2 linked regions of the Rubripirellula amarantea genome follow. The protein of the gene in region 1 interacts with the protein of each later gene in a pairwise test. Links are inferred from orthologs where the notes say so. Each region holds a gene or a part of one and is shown on either strand. Other genes may lie near its edges. The genes, in order: eno and rpe.

Region 1 (3,201 bases):
GCGTTATCTCATCGAGAGGCTTCGTTCGACGTACTTGGCGAGCACATCGGATTCTAGATTAACCGCATCACCGACGCGGCATTGACCCAGCGTTGTGACGTCGAGTGTATGCGGAATCAATGCCACCGTGAACGAGTCCTGATCGACGTCGACCACCGTCAGGCTAATTCCGTCGATCGCGATGCTGCCCTTGGAAGCGACTTGGCTGGCGATACTAGCGGGCATCCGAAACCTCAAATGAGCCCATGGCGGGTCGTCTCGACGCTCGATCAATTCGCCTAATCCATCGATGTGGCCGGTCACGTAATGTCCACCTAATCGGTCACCCGACTGCAGGGAGCGTTCCAGATTGACGCTTGATCCTTTTTCGAAGCCGCCCAAATTGGTTCGCGAAAGCGTTTCCTCGCCTGCTTCAAAATCCAAGATGTCGCCATCGATTGCGACAACGGTGAGACAGCACCCGTTGTTGCAGATGCTATCGCCGATCGCGGCCCCTTGAGCGACGATTCCGGCGGAGACACGAAACCGTTTGCCGGGTGGTTGGTCGATCACTTCGACAACGGTGCCCATCGTTTCGACGAGGCCAGTGAACATGCGGGACAATCCAAATGAGTGGTTCAAAGCCCAGATGTTAACACGACGGCTTTTGCAGGCCACTAGCCACTATGGCGAACTTGCACCAAAATGCCGCCCACTGGCTCACTCTATTTCATTCCCCCTCGCTCTTTGAGGCACTCATGACGCTGATCGAATCCATCCACGCACGCCAAATTCTCGATAGCCGCGGTAATCCTACTGTTGAGTGCGAAGTTCTGTTGACGGACGGATCCTACGGACGCGCCGCTGTTCCTAGTGGTGCCAGTACCGGTGCTCACGAAGCATGGGAACTTCGCGATGGCGACAAGAGTGTCTTCATGGGCAAGGGCGTCACCACTGCGGTCAACAACGTCAACGAGAAGATCGCTGACGCTTTGCAGGGCATGGACGCGACCGACCAAGCCGGTATCGACAAGGCAATGTGCGACCTTGACGGTTCCGCGAACAAGAAGAACCTAGGTGCCAACGCGATTCTCGGTGTTTCGCTTGCCACCGCACACGCAGCGGCCAACTGCACCGGCCAACCTTTGTTCCGTTATCTCGGTGGTGCTGGTGCTCGCATGTTGCCGGCTCCCATGATGAACATCATCAACGGTGGCGAGCACGCGGACAACAATGTCGACGTGCAAGAGTTCATGGTCATGCCGCTTGGCTTCGAACGATTCAGTGACGCACTTCGCTGTGGCACCGAAATCTTCCACAACCTTAAGAAGGTTCTATCCGAGAAGGGTTACAACACCGCGGTTGGCGACGAAGGTGGGTTTGCACCTGACTTGAAGAGCAATCAAGAAGCTCTCGACGTGATCATGACCGCCATCGACAAGGCTGGCTACAAAGCTGGCGAACAAGTTTGGATCGCACTCGATGCGGCGTCGACTGAGTTCTACGATCGTTCGAAGGGCAAGTACAAGATCGACGGCAACGAACTTTCCGGCGATGAAATGGTCGACTTCTTGGCGGATTGGTGCAGCAAGTACCCGATCTGCAGCATCGAAGACGGATGCGACGAAGATGACTGGGACACCTGGAAAAAGTTGACCGACAAGATCGGCGACAAGGTTCAACTGGTTGGCGATGACTTGTTCGTCACCAACGTCGAGCGTCTGCAACGCGGCATCGACGAAGGAATCGCAAACAGCATCTTGATCAAGGTCAACCAAATCGGAACCATGACCGAAACGATCGACGCGATTCAATTGGCTCATCGCAACAACTACACTTCGATCTCGAGCCACCGCAGTGGTGAAACCGAAGATTCGACCATCGCTGACTTGGCGGTTGCTCTTTCGACCGGCCAGATCAAGACGGGCTCGGCCAGTCGAAGTGACCGCATGGCGAAGTACAATCAATTGCTTCGCATCGAAGAAATGTTGGGCGATACCGCCCAGTACGGCGGACCTGTTTTCGCAGCGAAGCTTAAGTAGTTCCGGTTTACACCGGATACGTATTTAGATTTGAAAGTTCAGGTCGGTGTCGGCGAAGCTCTCTTCGGCCGCACCGCGAACTTTCAATTGAGGCTTCTCGAGCACCACGGTTGTTCGAGGTGACACCGACCGTGTGATCCAAACACTCGAACCGATCACACTGTCGTGCCCCACGACCGTTCGCCCACCCAGAATCGTCGCGTTGGCATAGACCACCACGCGATCTTCGATCGTCGGGTGCCGCTTTTGACCGCGAATCAATTGACCATCCGAGTCAGTCGGAAAGCTGAGTGCACCGAGCGTCACCCCTTGGTAAAGCTTGACGTGCTCGCCAATCTCGCACGTCTCACCGATCACCACACCTGTTCCGTGGTCGATGAAGAAGTAATCACCGATCGTTGCGCCGGGGTGAATGTCGATGCCGGTTTCTTTGTGAGCCCACTCGGTCATCATGCGAGGGATGAACGGTACGTCCAGTTCGACCAACTCATGAGCGATCCGGTAAACCGTCGTTGCCTCGAAGCCGGGGTAGCAAAACACAATTTCGTCGGTCGTGTGAACCGCAGGGTCGCCTTCGTAGGCGGCTTGGACGTCGGTGTTGAGCGTCTTGCGAAGATCGGGAATCCGCTTGAGCAGTTCGATGGCCATCGCTTGCCCCTTGGCTTCAAAGTCGATGTCACTTTCGCAATCGGTATGATTGTGATGCACGCGTTGTTCGTGGCGAAGCGCTCGAGCGATCTCGGTGGTTAGCTGATCGTGCAGTGAATCGACCAAGCCGCCCACGTGGTAGTGGATGTTGCCCGAATGAAGTCCGACTTTGCGACGGTATCCCGGGTACAGGATGTCCTTCAAATTGTTCAGGATCTCCACCACGCCGGTGTAGCTGGGCAAGGCGCAATGCCCGAGATGGTTGATTGAATCTTCAGGCGTGTATGTGGCAACGATAGCTTCCGTCAAACGTGGAAGCTGTTCTTTGAGTCGAAAATCGGATGCCATGATGGGAGCTGCTCGTGAGAAACTGCATCGGAGTTAAAAAAAATGACCAGCAAGGCTCGCCCTGCTGGTCACGTCGTGTGATCTCATTGTAGCCGAGGAGGCGACTATCGGCCAATCGTCGGTGGGTCTGCCATCAAGAAGTCGCGAGGACCACGCACGGTATAGTACGGGTAAGCAACTTGAG
Region 2 (3,308 bases), on another replicon or contig:
GAGTCCACATTACCGATCACTTACGTCGGCCCTTCGCGAGATTGTTCAAGTTGTTCGCGGACACCATCATTGCCGCACTCGCGCTGCTTCTTCTTTCGCCATTAATTGCCCTGTTCGTGGTGCTAATCAAGAAAAACAGCCCGGGACCTGCGTTTTATGGCCACACGCGAATTGGGCGGGGTGGCCGGCGTTTCAAAGCGTGGAAATTGCGAACGATGGTGGTGAACGCAGATCGTGTCTTAGACGACTATTTGGAATCGAACCCCGATGCCCGCCATGAGTGGATCGAGGACCAAAAGCTGAAGAACGACCCACGCATCATTCCCGGTATAGGAGGCTTTCTTCGTAAGTCGAGCCTGGATGAGTTGCCTCAGTTGTGGAATGTCCTGGTTGGTGAAATGAGCTTGGTGGGTCCACGCCCGATCGTGCAAAGCGAAGTGGCTCGTTACGGCGACATGTACTCGTTCTACCTACGAGTCACGCCAGGAATCACAGGTCTTTGGCAGGTCAGCGGGCGGAACGACACCAGCTATAACCAGAGGGTACATCTGGATTGCTACTACGTGACTAACTGGTCAATCTGGCTAGACGCCTACATTGCATTGCGAACCGTGCGGACACTTCTGATGCGAGAAGGTGCCTACTAAACGTACGTAGCGTCTGGCTATACGAAGTTCGACTACGCGATCCTTCGCTACGTAACGTTCGCCGATGGACCTCGTCGCGTCTAAGGACCTGGGTGCCATCCGCGACCACTCGAACTTCGGCGATGCCGATGGATCCTCTTGTTGAGATGCCGGAGATCTTAGGTCACCGGTTCGATAAGATCCCAGCGACCCGAGTCGGTTTCGGCCTGCCAAAGGTCAAACATGTCTTCGCCGCTGAGCAGGTTCTGAACAATCTGCGCGAGTGGGTCTGGGACAACAATTGCCACCAACTGACCGCCTGACTTCTTCAGCAGTTTGCGAACAGCTTTTTCAATGCGCAATCGAGCGTCCAAGAATGATTCGCCACCGGGCGGACAAATATCATCAGGTGACTCTTGCCCACGCCGATAGAGCTTGGGATTGTTCCGCTTAAGCTCTTCGATCAGCTTGCCGTGCCATAGTCCATGGTCGACGTTTCGAAGAGCGTCGACGATCTTTACCTTGGATCGCCCAACCTTCGCCAAGCGTTCGGCAGTTTGAACAGCCGACTCACAAGGTGCGGTGTAGATGATCTTGGGCCTAAAGTCGCTGATCATGCCAGTCATGGATTCGACTTGACGATGACCGGCTTCACTAAGGGGCATATCAAGCGACCCTTTGATGCGACGCTGCTCGTCGAATTCGGTGCAACCAGGACGGATCAACAGCACCGGTGCATTGGCGAGTGATTTTAGCGCAATCATGATGCAGTTCCTTCTGCTTTGGCAATCGCGTCATCTAGTTCTGCGATCGCGGCCTTGTAATCGTCCTTCTTGAAAATAGCCGACCCTACGACAAACAGGTCACAACCTGCCTCGCGAGCAGGTCCAATCGTGCTGGTGTCAATTCCACCATCAATTTGAAGCAGAAGGTCTGGAAATTCCTTACGAAGGACCTGCAGCTTTTCCAACGCTACTGGATTGAATTTCTGGCCGCCGAATCCCGCTTCGACGCTCATCACCAAAACCATGTCGACGTGCGGCAACGATTCACGAAGCAATGCCAAAGGCGTTTCAGGATTTAAAGCGATCCCGACATTGACGCCGAGATCTGAGATCTCTTGAGCGACCGCGGCGGCGTCTTTGACTGCTTCGACATGAAACGTCAGCATGTCCGCGCCCGCGTCCACCATCGCTTTGGCATAGGCCAATGGATCGCTGATCATCAAATGGACATCCAAAGGCATGTCCGTGTGACGCCGCAGCCCTTCGACGATTGGCATCGCGTAGGTCATATTAGGAACGAAGTGGCCATCCATGACGTCAAGGTGCAAAACCTTCGTACCAGCGTCAGCCAGCCGAGCAACTTCGCCCTTGAGGTCTCCAAAATCGCACAACAGCAGACTCGGCAAAACTGCCGGTGTCGCTGAACGTATCGCTTCGAGTGAAGCTCTCGACATGCATTGAATCTCATTGAGTCAAAAAAGCCCGACGCCGAATTTCAATCGTGGCATCACTGCCAAATCAAAATCACCTGCGCGGGCATCCATTTCAGACGCTCAGATTGGCTGCCTCAGGGCACTGTTGTCAATCGCTCAGATCCATAACACGACAGCACCTTCAGGGGGTTAGAGAACCGATTTTACCGGCAATTCCTACATACTCGTGCACGAAACCCGGTCACAAGGGCGACCAATTCGCCACTAAAACCTTCCGAAATTATCGCAACTAAACAAATGACCACCAACGGCTTAACGCGATTCGACCGGTTACCACGACCATAACGAATCAATGTGAAGTTATGAGCGTCGCAAACACGTCGCGCACGAACAAAAGTGCGTACGCTACTACTAGATAGCAGTCCTTGATTCTCGCTATTTCGCAAGCTTGACCAATACTCTCTCGTGATTCATGCCATTGTCTGTTCAAACCGTGATTGTCGCGATTGGCTTGCTCTTTGTCCTTGGGCAACCGACTGTCATCGTCGCTTCGCAACCCACCCGCGGCGACCGAGTACTTTGTTTTATTCCGCAGTCAGTCGAGGGCGAAACTGACACTGCTCCGGCGACTCCCTTGCCCTCCTATGCCACCCCGGACGAATTGCTTGCTTCGTTCCCTCACGCGGGAAAAGGTTCGGCATGGCATCGGTACATGATGTTATGGCGATCCCACTACCACGCCCCCGATGACAAAGACATACGGCGATACTTCGGTTTCGCGACTAACGATCGGGATCCGAATCAAAACTATCGTCTCGACATTCGTCGCGGACGCTCAGCGCCCGCCGAATTGAAATGGAAGCGAGGTTCTTACGCCGAAATCCAGTCCAATCACTTTGTGATTTACAGCCGAGGTGACCGCGAAACCAGCACACAAGTCGCCGAGACGCTTGAGCAGTGTTACTGGGTATGGACTCAGTTGTGCTTTCCTTTTTGGGAAGCCGCACCGCAAGTCTCATCACACTTCGATGCATTTCCCGGTTCGGAACTAGCGTCCCCTGACAACGTGCAATCTATCACCGACTACTTACGAACGATCAATAAGCGAGTCACCACAAAGAAACGCATGAAGGTCGTTTTGTTTCGAGATGCAACGGAATATGCCCAGTCGCTCAGAGTTGATATCCCAGGCATCGAACGATCGACGGGATTTTATAACGACGAAAGAAAAATAACGTTCCTGT

What was found.
Region 2: the proteins of eno (region 1) and rpe interact in binary tests that used the Escherichia coli proteins (3 or more experiments, as listed by UniProt). The link is inferred for Rubripirellula amarantea from one-to-one orthologs.

The regions. Positions count from the first base shown.
Region 1 is NZ_SJPI01000002.1:358,465-361,665, forward strand. The notes cover bases 5-2,879. They hold eno (phosphopyruvate hydratase), read left to right. Parts: upstream 5-737; coding sequence 738-2,021; downstream 2,022-2,879. Other genes in these bases: Pla22_RS14845 (riboflavin synthase), read right to left, coding at 5-594; Pla22_RS14855 (serine O-acetyltransferase), read right to left, coding at 2,046-2,879. Outside these bases: more of Pla22_RS14845, read right to left, coding at 4-4; more of Pla22_RS14855, read right to left, coding at 2,880-3,017; Pla22_RS14860 (hypothetical protein), read right to left, coding at 3,122-3,201. UniProt on the Escherichia coli protein: Catalyzes the reversible conversion of 2-phosphoglycerate (2-PG) into phosphoenolpyruvate (PEP). It is essential for the degradation of carbohydrates via glycolysis.
Region 2 is NZ_SJPI01000001.1:2,320,259-2,323,566, reverse strand. Bases 237-3,218 are described here. They hold rpe (ribulose-phosphate 3-epimerase), read right to left. Parts: upstream 2,086-3,218; coding sequence 1,387-2,085; downstream 237-1,386. Other genes in these bases: Pla22_RS08485 (DUF1570 domain-containing protein), read left to right, coding at 2,537-3,218; Pla22_RS08495 (histidine phosphatase family protein), read right to left, coding at 806-1,390; wbaP (undecaprenyl-phosphate galactose phosphotransferase WbaP), read left to right, coding at 237-647. Also shown: more of wbaP, read left to right, coding at 1-236; more of Pla22_RS08485, read left to right, coding at 3,219-3,308. UniProt on the Escherichia coli protein: Catalyzes the reversible epimerization of D-ribulose 5-phosphate to D-xylulose 5-phosphate.